Linked DNA regions of Fibrella aestuarina BUZ 2. Each later gene encodes a partner of the first gene's protein in a complex. Links are inferred from orthologs where the notes say so. Each region holds a gene or a part of one and is shown on either strand. Other genes may lie near its edges.

The links.
Region 2: FAES_RS02455 (region 1) and rplM share a complex: the UniProt entries of both Bacillus subtilis proteins name them as parts of the 50S ribosomal subunit. The link is inferred for Fibrella aestuarina BUZ 2 from one-to-one orthologs.

The regions. Positions count from the first base shown.
Region 1 is NC_020054.1:630,623-638,975, reverse strand. The notes cover bases 2,539-5,508. They hold FAES_RS02455 (type B 50S ribosomal protein L31), read right to left. Parts: upstream 4,159-5,508; coding sequence 3,919-4,158; downstream 2,539-3,918. Other genes in these bases: FAES_RS02450 (ribonucleoside-diphosphate reductase subunit alpha), read left to right, coding at 4,667-5,508; FAES_RS02460 (mechanosensitive ion channel family protein), read left to right, coding at 3,016-3,828; FAES_RS02465 (peptidase associated/transthyretin-like domain-containing protein), read right to left, coding at 2,539-2,735. In the rest of the region: FAES_RS02470 (valine--tRNA ligase), read left to right, coding at 1-1,936; more of FAES_RS02465, read right to left, coding at 2,004-2,538; more of FAES_RS02450, read left to right, coding at 5,509-7,144; FAES_RS02445 (HPF/RaiA family ribosome-associated protein), read right to left, coding at 7,362-7,733; FAES_RS02440 (DUF1207 domain-containing protein), read left to right, coding at 7,993-8,353. UniProt on the Bacillus subtilis protein: While neither of the L31 paralogs is essential, this protein does not seem to function as the main L31 protein.
Region 2 is NC_020054.1:1,151,483-1,155,192, reverse strand. The notes cover bases 1,021-3,710. They hold rplM (50S ribosomal protein L13), read left to right. Parts: upstream 1,021-1,988; coding sequence 1,989-2,432; downstream 2,433-3,710. Other genes in these bases: rpsB (30S ribosomal protein S2), read left to right, coding at 3,009-3,710; rpsI (30S ribosomal protein S9), read left to right, coding at 2,436-2,822; FAES_RS28845 (OmpA family protein), read left to right, coding at 1,021-1,838. Outside these bases: gliding motility lipoprotein GldD, read left to right, coding at 41-640; more of FAES_RS28845, read left to right, coding at 723-1,020. UniProt on the Bacillus subtilis protein: This protein is one of the early assembly proteins of the 50S ribosomal subunit, although it is not seen to bind rRNA by itself. It is important during the early stages of 50S assembly.

The sequences.
Region 1 (8,353 bases):
CATCCCCCTCGTCAACCGCAGTATTCCGATCATTACCGACGAGTATGTAACGATTGAGTTCGGGACGGGTTGCCTGAAGGTAACGCCAGCTCACGACCTCAACGACTACGAACTGGGCGTTAAACACAACCTGCCGGTTATCGATATCCTGAACGACGACGGCACGCTGAACGAGAAAGCCCAGATTCTGGTCGGAATGGACCGGTTTGCCGCCCGGAAGGCGATCTTAACGATGCTCGAAGAGTCGGGCAATCTGGTAAAGGTCGAGGAGTACAAATCGAACGTGGGTACGTCGGAGCGCACGGGTGCCGTGATCGAGCCAAAGCTGTCGTTGCAGTGGTTCCTGAAAATGGACAAGATTGCCCAGCCCGCGTTGCAGGCTGTACTCGACGACGTGATCAACCTGGTGCCGCCCAAGTTCAAGAACATGTACCGGTCGTGGATGGAAAATCCGCACGACTGGTGCATCAGCCGCCAATTATGGTGGGGGCAGCGTATTCCGGCTTTCTATATGCAGGACGGCACCATCATCGTGGCTAAAAACAAGCGGGAAGCGCTGCGCAAGGTGCAGCACGAGAAACTGCTGTTTGCCATGACCGAAGCCGACCTCACGCAGGACGACGACGTGCTGGATACCTGGTTCTCGTCGTGGCTGTGGCCGATCTCGGTATTCGACGGTATCCGCAACCCCGACAATGCCGACATCAACTACTATTACCCGACCAACGACCTCGTTACGGGCTTCGACATCATTTTCTTCTGGGTAGCCCGGATGGCGATGGCGGGCTTTGAGTTCCGGGGCGAACGGCCGTTCCGCAATGTGTATTTCACGGGCATGGTACGCGATAAGCAGGGCCGGAAGATGTCGAAGCAGCTCGGCAACTCACCCGACCCGCTCGTGCTGATCGACCAATACGGGGCCGATGGCGTCCGTACGGGCATGTTGTTTAGCTCGGCAGCGGGCAACGATCTGCTGTTCGACGAAAAGCTGTGCGAACAGGGCCGTAACTTCTGCAACAAAATCTGGAATGCGTTCCGGCTGGTAAAGGGATGGACGGTAGAAACAGCTAATGCCGAACGCAACAATTCTTCGTCGCAACTAGCCGTGCGGTGGTTCGAGGCTAAACTGAACGCCACCCTCACCGAAATCGACGATCATCTGAGCAAGTTCCGTATCTCGGATGCGTTGCAGAGCGTTTACAAGCTGATTTGGGACGATTTCTGCTCGCAATACCTGGAGCTAATCAAGCCAACGCACTACACCGAAAAAGACGCCGACGGCAACTTCAGCGGTATCATCGACGAAGCAACGTACCTGGCGACGATCAACTTCTTCGAACGCCTGATGGCACTGGCGCATCCGTTCATGCCGTTTATCACGGAAGAAATCTGGCAGGATATCGCTCCTCGTCAGCAAGGCGAGAGTTTGTGCGTGGCGCCATTCCCGCAGGCCCAACCTGCGGATGCCGCCATACTGGCCGATTTCGAGTTGTTGTTCGAAATCATCAGCAGCATCCGTAACATCCGTAACGCCAAGCAGATTGCGCCAAAAACGGAGTTGCCGCTTTCGATACGTACCGACGTACCCGCGCGCTTTGCGCCGCTGGAAGGCCTGATTACAAAGATGGCCAACGTACCCACGATCAGCTACGTATCGGAGAAACCAGAAAACGCTACGTCGTTCCTGATCAAAAGCGACGAATTCTACATCGACCTGGCCGGCGAAATTGACGTGGAGCAGGAGATTGCCAACGCCGAACGCGATCTGGCCTATAACATCGGCTTCCGCGATTCGGTCATGAAAAAGCTGAGCAACGAGCGTTTCGTGGCCAACGCCAAAGCTGACGTGGTAGAGCGTGAGCGCCAAAAAGCCGCCGATGCCGATGCCAAAATTACTGCTTTGCAGGAGACGTTGCGGCAGTTGAAAAGCTTGTAAGGTTTTTGAAACCTTATAGGTTAATGCCAAAACGCCCGGCTATCCGCAGATAGCCGGGCGTTTGTTCTTATCGAAGCAACCGCCTGAATGACCACCAGGCGCGTTTAGGAAGACTGGCCCGTTGCACCACAATGCCACCACCTGATATGACCTTAACAGCCGCGAAAGGAATAATTACGCGTACCGGCTCTGGCTCTTTCTTAATCGATAGATTGATAGTGACTCGGCTATCACCCGAGAACGTAATCCGCAACGAATCCTTAGTCTGATCTGTCGCATAGATAGGCAACTCGAATCGACCTTCGGTATCTGTTTTTACGAAGGTGGAACTGGTTTCTTTCATAACAAACACACCCGGTAGTGGCCGCCCGGCTTCGTCGACTACCATACCACGAACCTGAAAGCGAAGTGGTCCCACACCTGAATTGTTGGCGACTGTTTTTATAGGATTGACTGGCGCAACCGTTATAGACTGCACAGCGGGTGGGACGCTCGATTGCGCTCGTGCTGTCTGCCAGCCTACTACGAGAGCTATTGCCCAACGTACCCAGCTTGTGAATCGTGGGGCAGCAGACTGGGACTCGTAAAGCGCAACCGCTAATTGATCATCGCGCAATCGCCCGCAAACGGGACCGGATTGTTGGGCAAACCAGGCGATCAGTTCCTGATCGGTGAAGCTGGTAAAATCATGCACTATCCGCTCGCAGGAAACACAATGCCGACCTTGTTCCAGAGGTTGCATGGTCTCCCAGCGTTCAGAGCAGGGTTGCGGAATAGACAGCGTTATCGATTGGCGCATGGGTCATCTGGTTATCGAAACGTAATCAATCGAAAGTCTGCACTTTTTTCTAGCCTAGGGTCGTGTGAGGAGCGAGCGTAGCAGCACATGACATACTCGAGCGCTTTGGGTCAATGTACACAATTTTCAAAATAGGTTATACCTCCCGATCCGCTAAGTTACTGCGTGCAGGCGCTTGCCCGGTAGCACAAGCCTGGTAACCAACGCGGCGCTTTTCTATACCGTTACTTTGATCGTCTAATCAAGTCATAGGCACGAACCACCATTCTACTACACGCATATGAACTTGAATTTTGCCAAACTATCGGATCAGCTCCTGGCGCTGCTGACCCTCTACGGCACCAAACTGCTGTTGGTCATTATCATCCTGATTATCGGCTTGTGGGCCATTGGCCAACTAGTCAAGCTGTTGTCGAAGGTGATGAACAACCGGCACGTCGACCGTGATGTGCAGCCGTTTTTACTGTCGCTGTTCAGTGGCTTATTGCGTGTCTTGCTGCTGTTGAGTGTAGCCAGTACGCTGGGCATCGAAACGACTTCGTTTGTCGCGATCATTGGCGCGGCCGGACTGGCGGTCGGGTTGGCGTTGCAGGGGAGCCTGTCCAACTTCGCGGGTGGCGTATTGATTCTGATTTTCAAGCCGTTCCGGGTGGGCGATCTGATCAGCGCGCAGGGCTTTACCGGCACAGTTGATGCCATTCAGATCTTCAACACCATTTTGGTTACGCCCGATAACAAAACCATCATCCTGCCTAACGGACCTTTATCGACGGCACCAATCACCAACGTATCAGGCCGCAACCTCATCCGGGTTGATATGACGTTTGCGGTTAGCAATCAGAATGACTTGGCCGCCACCCGCGCGTCGATCAAGAAAGTAATCGACGCCTGCCCGTCGGCCCTGCCCGATCAAGCCCACGACATATTGGTTAACCACCTGAACGACAACGGCGTTGTCTATGACGTGCGCGTCTGGACCAGGCCCGACACGTATTGGGACACCTACTACTACATGCAGGAAAACGTAGCCAGTCAGTTCAGAGCGGACGGTATCTCGGGCCAGAGAAACGCTATTCTGATTCAGCAGGCCTAAGCGAGTTATCAACGAAAAATGCCTCGGCCTAACCAGTTTATTGGGTTGGGCCGAGGCATTTTACTGGAAATCCGAAGCGCAGTTGCTGGCTTATTTGCCGTACCGCTTGCGGAATTTGTCGACACGACCGGTCGTATCGAGCAGCACGTTCTTACCCGTGTAGAAGGGGTGCGATTGTGAGCTTACTTCAATTTTCACGAGGGGGTAGGTTTTGCCTTCAAACTCCATCGTGTCTTTCGTTTGTACCGTCGAGCGGGTCACGAATTTGTAGTCGCTTGTCAGATCGTGAAACACAACCTCACGGTAATCGGGATGAATGCCCTTTTTCATAATGAATGTCTTGATTATCTGCCAAATTCGGTTTCCGTCCGAAAAGGATTGCAAAAGTACGGGCTTTTTGCCTGATACACAAGCGTTTTCGCACCCCTCTCGATCATTTAACCATTACCTAATAAAAGGATCACAAAAACCCGTCAGTCTCTGGCATTTACGGTTTCAGAAGCGCTATTTTGAAGGCGTTCGTTGTGACGTTCGCCACCCTATTATATACGCATCAGCACAGATGATCCTATACGAACGGCCACCCCGCGGCAATCAATAGCATGTTTTTTATAACCGACACCCGATAGGCTTCTATAAGTCGCTTACGCTCAGTTGAGAAGCATAAAACCACGAACGAAATCGAGTTTAATTTTTCTAAGGAGTTGTTGATACGCTACCGTTTCTGGCCGCTTTTCGGCTACCTTTAACACTAGCTTAACACGGATTCTAATCACACAATCAACATATATCCGCTTTATTTTCAACACGTTACTATCTTTCTAACACCTACAAGCCCATGTATGTAATCAAACGAGATGGCCGCCGGGAATCGGTCAAATTTGATAAGATTACCGCTCGCATCGAAAAGCTGTGCTATGGCCTGGATCCGGCCTATGTGCAGCCCGTCGAAGTAGCCATGAAGGTTGTCAATGGCCTGTACGACGGCGTAAAGACGACCGAACTGGACAATCTCGCTGCTGAGACAGCCGCGTCGATGACCACCAAACACCCCGACTACGCTATTCTGGCAGCGCGGGTGGCCATTTCTAACCTGCATAAGGAAACCAACAAATCGTTTTCGGGCACGATTAAGCGGCTCTACACGTATATCGACCCCAAAACGGGCGAAAATGCGTCGCTGATTTCGAAAGAGGTGTATGACGTTATCCGTAACAACGCCGCCGTTCTCGACTCGACTATCATTTACGACCGCGATTACGGCTATGATTATTTTGGGTATAAAACGCTCGAAAAATCGTACCTGCTGAAAATTGACGGGCGCATTGCCGAGCGGCCGCAGCACATGCTGATGCGCGTGGCGGTAGGCATTCACATGGACGACATCGACGCGGCCATCGAAACCTACAACCTGCTCAGCGAAAAGTGGTTTACCCACGCCACCCCGACGTTGTTCAACGCCGGTACGCCGAAACCGCAGATGTCGAGCTGCTTCCTGCTGACGATGAAAGACGACAGCATCGAGGGCATCTACGACACGCTGAAGCAGACGGCCAAAATTTCGCAGTCGGCGGGCGGTATTGGCCTGAGCATCCACAACGTGCGGGCCACAGGTACGTATATCAAAGGCACCAACGGCACCTCAAACGGGATTGTGCCGATGCTGCGCGTGTTTAACGACACCGCCCGGTACGTTGATCAGGGCGGCGGGAAGCGTAAAGGCTCGTTTGCCGTATACCTGGAGCCCTGGCATGCCGATATCTTCGATTTCCTGCAACTGAAAAAGAACCACGGAAAGGAAGAACTCCGCGCCCGTGACCTGTTCTACGCCATCTGGACGCCCGACCTGTTCATGAAGCGCGTGGAAGACAACGACACCTGGTCGCTGTTCTGCCCGCACGAGTGCCCCGGCCTGAGCGATGCCTATGGCGACGAGTTTGAGGAGCTGTATACGCGCTACGAGCGCGAAGGCCGCGCCCGCCGCACGGTAAAAGCACAAGAGCTGTGGTTCGAGATTCTGGAAGCCCAGACCGAGACCGGCACGCCCTACATGCTTTATAAGGATGCGGCTAACCGGAAATCGAACCAGAAGAACCTCGGCACCATCAAGTCGAGCAACCTCTGCACCGAGATCATGGAGTACACCTCGCCCGACGAGGTGGCGGTGTGTAACCTGGCCAGCATTGCCCTGCCGAAATTCATCACGAAGGGGACCGACGGCATTCTGCGCTTCGATCACCAGAAACTGATGGAGGTCACGCAGATTGCCACTCGCAACCTGAACAAGATCATCGACCTGAACTATTACCCCGTTGAAGAAGCCCGTCGGAGCAACATGCGCCACCGGCCGATCGGTCTGGGTGTGCAGGGTCTGGCCGATGCCTTTATCATGCTGCGGATGCCGTTTGAAAGCGACGAAGCCCGCCGCCTCAACGAAGATATTTTCGAAACGATTTATTACGGGGCCATGACGGCCTCGATGGAATTGGCGAAGAAAGACGGCCCCTACGAAACCTGGAAAGGGTCGCCCATCTCGAATGGTGAATTCCAGTTCGATATGTGGGGGGTAACGCCAAAGTCGGGCCGCTGGGACTGGAATGCGCTACGTACCCAGGTGGTTGAGCACGGCGTTCGCAACTCACTGCTGCTGGCTCCCATGCCGACGGCCTCGACGAGCCAGATCCTGGGCAACAACGAGTGCTTCGAGCCGTACACGAGCAACATTTACACCCGCCGCGTGCTGTCGGGCGAGTTTGTGGTGGTAAACAAGCACCTGCTGCGTGATCTGGTGAAACTGGGCCTCTGGAACGAGGCGATGAAGAATAACCTGATTCTGGCCAACGGCTCGGTACAGGATATTCCGAATATTCCGCAGCACCTGAAAGACCTCTACAAAACGGTTTGGGAGATCAAGCAGAAGCACATTATCGACATGGCCGCCGACCGGGGCGCCTACATCTGCCAGTCGCAGTCGTTGAACATCCACATTCAGGATGCCAACTTCGGCAAGCTGACGTCGATGCACTTCTACGCCTGGAAAGCGGGCCTGAAAACGGGTATGTATTACCTGCGTACCAAAGCCGCTACCGACGCCGTGAAGTTCACCGTGGTGCAGCCGCAGGCCGAGCCACAACTCGAACCCGCGATGGCCGAAACCGCGCCGGTCGAAAAACCACTCGACTATGTAGGTTATGCCAAGGAGCACGCTGCGCAAGCATCGGCGCAGGCCCCGCAGGTATCGGAAGCCGAGCTCGCCTACGCGGCCATGCAATGCTCTCTGGATGACCCAGAAGGCTGCGAAATGTGCGGATCGTAAATGACCTCATAGGTTATAACTTATATTAAAAAGAAACGACGTACCTGTCGACTGGTTGACCCAGCGATTCGGTACGTCGTTTCGTTTTAATATATAGTCCAGACCCAAGATTACGTGGAATGAGGTCGCCGTACAAAACAAACGTACCTAGCCGACGTACCCATTGTGGGCAACTCAACCAGGTACGTTTTCCTCAGCCGGTTTGAGTTATTGACAACTAGGCCAAACTGGCTGGGTCAATGTCGTCGATGTTGCCGCGGTTGGCGTTGGTATGGTTGCCGAACCGCTTTTCCAATTGCTTTTGCAACTTCGCCACCACGTTGTGGAGCAGCGTATACCAATCGTCGCCGTTATCGTCGGCGAAGACATCATTGCCGGGAACGCCGTATTTGATGCCTACGTGTTTTTCGTTGCTGCGCTGATTGGGCTCCAGCTTCATGTAGACCTCGGCCGTGATCACGTCGCCCTTGTAGAAGCGCCGCAGCTTGGCCAGCGACTCAAGCACCGTCGCCTCCATCGTATCACTAAGGGTGAAGCCGACTGATTCAATATCGAGGCGGACATCGTCCATATTTTCCTGTACATCCATCGTTGCGTGTGTTTTATTGACGCCAAATAAGTAGCCCCATTGGCGCTTACTCACAGTAAGTACTCCGCAACGGTCAAAAGGTTGGTTGATGGCCCCATTTTGCGAGTGTAAGGACGTAGACATGTGTACGTTCCCCATGTTCAGGGCTGTTTCGTCGCGGGGCACCACCTTATCTTGTAATGGCGCAACAGCGAGGGGTGAACTGGAGAGAGGCCCACTGTTTTTTGGTAGCTTTGTGCTTTCCCCACGACCTCACTGCATGAGAGTTGCTTTACTGACCGGGGCGCTGTGCCTCCTGAGCCTCGCGGTTCGTTCTCAATCGGCTACCGATACAACGGCTTACCCTCGCAAAGAGTGGTTTCCCAAAAATCACCTGTTTGCGCCCATCCTGCTCGATCCGCTCGAAGCGCAGGTCTACGGTAGTGCCCTCCCCTACTTCAATACCACCGGCGAACGGCGCATCAACGCCACCGATTTCGACAAGCGCGACCGGGAGCTGAACCAGGGTACCATCGTTCCGTTTGCCTTTGGGTTTCATAAACCCTTCTACCGTGTCACCACCGCTCCCGGACAGGCTCATGAGTTTGGACTCGATGTGGCTTCGTACACCCAGTTTCAGG
Region 2 (3,710 bases), 520 kb from region 1 along the record:
TGATTTACGATTTTTGTGCGCTTTCTACGTTAATCAGTTCATGACACGCCTTTCGTTCCTGCTACTCCCTTTAGTCAGTCTCTTCGTTGCCGCCTGTGGCTCCTCGCAGGAGTCAGCCGACTACGTACCCAAGCCTAAAGGGTACCCCCGCATCGATCTGCCGGCGGCCAGGTACGTTGCCATAGAGCCGGGCCATCCATACCAGTTTCAGGTGAACCAGATTGCCCGCGTGTTGCCCGATACGTTCAAACGAGCCGAACCGCACTGGATTTTCGTGTATTACCCCACGCTGAAAGCCACCGTTCAACTTACCTACAAGCCCGTCAATAACGACGTCGAACGGCTCCGCAATCTGCTGGGCGATGCCTACAAGCTGACGGCCAAGCACAACGTAAAAGCGTATTCGATTCAGCAGCAGAAAGTGAAACTGAAAAACGGCATTGCGGCCAGCCTGATTACCCTTGAAGGCGAAGTACCCACTCAGTTTCAGTTCGTCACGACCGACAGCACCCGCCATTTTCTGCGGGGCGCGCTTTACTTCGACACGGCTACGGCCAACGACTCGCTTGCCCCCGTGATCGACTATGTCCGCGCCGATATGATGCAGATGTTGAATACGCTAGTGTGGAAGAAGGACTAAGTTATCAATCAGCCGTATGGAAAAGGCTGGCTGAGTGCATCGGAACAGAAGCGACCCGGTGCATTCAACCAGCCTTCCCCGTATGAAACAGCGTCTTCTTCTCTTACTGGCCCTTTTTACTACGTTGCGGGCAACAGCGCAACAACCCAATCTAGCATCGACCTATCAGATTGCAGGCCGCTGTCACGATTATTATACGGCTCTTGGCCTGAAGGCCAGCATCTCTGCCGTTGTCGATGGCAAACGGCAGAGGTTGGGGGAATGTAACGACGCAGGCAAGTTTGAGCCCAAGACAGGAACCTTCAGTGTCTCCATCCCAACTCGTACTACTGAGTTGATTTTGGAAATGCCCGGCTATCGAACCGTCACCCTGAAGGTCAATTTTGCCGACGATAGACCAACTGACAGTCCATTTGCGCTATACTATCTTGGCGACATGACGCCTGTCGATTCATTACCGAAACCAGAAGACTTACAGCATAAACACGGTCAATTTCTGAATTGCCAGATTATCCTGCCCGATAGTTTGCACACCGATTTGCTTACCTACAAACTCACCAACCTAGAAACAGGAAAAAGCAACTGGGTTGGTACATCGGCTCGTAGGCATGAAGGCATCATCCGCCTGCCCGTGAGTGCCGAACCTGGCGAATACATGGCCACACTGACTGACAAGGAAGGCCGTTTGCTATCAGTCGAAACGGTACTTGTTAAGCCCGGTATTACGTTCAAAACCGTTCGCGCTCAGAAGCCAGCCGATCTGGCTCAAGAGCCTCTTCAACGTACCCAGCCCGCCGATCTTGATAGCGCCGCAAGCTCACTACCAACCACCGGCAACGTACCCAGACCCAGCATCACCGCGCCCAGCAGGACGACCCTCTATTTCGATCAAAGCAGATACACACTACGTACCCAGGTGCTACCCACACTCGACTCCCTGGCCGACGTGCTTATCAGTAGTCCTTTACAGGCTACCCTCACCGGCTATACCGATAATGTTGGCGCTCTAACGCCCAACATAACCTTGTCGGAGTATCGCACCCGCACGGTTGCCACGTACCTAGCGGGCCGCGGCGTACCCATCAGTCGGCTCACTACGCAGTGGAAAGGACCCGACTCCACGGCCACGCCCGATGCCACCGAAGCCGTTAAAGCTGGAAGTCGCCGCGTCGAGGTACGCGTAGCGCCCCGTCAGTAAGGAATTCGCTGTCGGCGTTCGTCCTTCCTTTCCGGCTTTATCCTTGTTTTTCAGTCAGATAACCGCTACATTTGCACTCCCGTTTTCGGGCGGGGAATACTTTGCTTCGTGCAATCGTCTGTTAATCAATAAATACCGCTCACAAATCCAGTGGATACGTTAAGCTACAAAACTGTTTCGGCCAACAAAGGGACCGCAAACAAGGAGTGGATCGTCGTTGACGCAAAGGATGCCATTGTAGGTCGTCTGGCTAGCCAGATTGCGGCCCGCATTCGTGGCAAACACAAGCCCAACTTCACCCCCCACGCTGATTGCGGTGACAATGTCATCGTAATCAACGCCGAGAAAATCCGGTTTACGGGCCGGAAAATGACCGAGAAAGTGTATGTGCGGCACACGGGTTATCCCGGTGGCCAGCGTTTTGCAACGCCCCGCATCATGCTCGAAAAAACGCCTGAGCGCGTTCTCGAACACGCCATCCGTGGCATGTTGCCCAAAAACCGTCTGGGCCGCCGTTTATTCACCAATCTGTACGTGTACACGGGTGAGACTCACCCCCACGCGGCGCAGCAACCGAAAGAAATCAAATTCTAACCAATGGAGCGTATTAACACCATCGGTCGCCGGAAAACCGCTGTTGCCCGCATTTACATGCAGCCAGGTAACGGAACCATCACGGTTAACGGAAAAGAACTGAACACGTACTTCCCGACCGAAGTACTGCAAATCATCACCCGCCAGCCGTTCGCCACGGTGAAAGCCGACGCAACTTACGACGTGAAAGTAAACGTTCGGGGTGGCGGCGTAACGGGTCAGGCTGAAGCTACGCGCATGGCCATCTCACGCGCGCTGGTTGAAGCCAATGCCGAAAACCGCCCGGCCCTCAAGAAAGAAGGCTTCCTGACGCGGGATTCGCGCATGGTTGAACGGAAAAAGCCCGGCCGGAAAAAGGCCCGTCGTCGCTTCCAGTTCAGCAAGCGTTAATAATGAATGTATAGTGCACAGTGAAGAATGTATGATGTGTTTGTTGGAGTACGCTACGCCGATTCAAAGACCATTGTTCATTCTACATCTTTCACTATCCATTCCCTTTCGTCCAGACCCCGCTTAGATGATGCCGATGTGGGGTGCTGCGTATTAATTTTTCAAACACATTTTTCTTAATCGGAAATGGCACAAGTTGAATATAAAGACCTACTCGACGCGGGTGTGCACTTTGGCCACCTTACGCGTAAGTGGGACCCCCGGATGGCTCCGTACATCTTCATGGAGAAGAACGGCATCCACATTATTGACCTCAACAAGACCCTCGCGTCGCTGGAAGAAGCACAGAATGCCATCAAAGGCATCGTGCGCTCAGGCCGTAAGGTGATGTTTGTGGCGACGAAGAAGCAGGCGCAGGAAATTGTGTCGGAAGAAGCACGTCGGCTGAAAATGCCCTACGTGACCGACCGTTGGCTGGGTGGTATGCTGACTAACTTCGCCACGATCCGCAAGTCGCTGAAGAAACTGCAAACGCTGGAAAAGACGCTCAAAGACGAAGCCCTCGTTAAGAACATCGCCAAGCGGGAGCGGCTGACGCTGACGCGCGAAAAAGAAAAATTAGAGCGGGTTTTGGGTGGTATTGTTGACCTGACTCGTCTGCCGGCGGCTATGTTCGTCGTTGACGTGAAGCGTGAAAACATTGCTGTTCTGGAAGCTAACCGCTTGGGCATCCCCGTGTTTGCCATGTGCGACACGAACTCAAACCCGAACCTCGTTGATTTCCCCATCCCAGCCAACGACGACGCCTACAAGTCGATCTCGTTGATCACGCTGGCCGTTGGGAAAGCCATCGAAGAGGGTTTGATGGAGCGCAAGCAGGACAAAGAC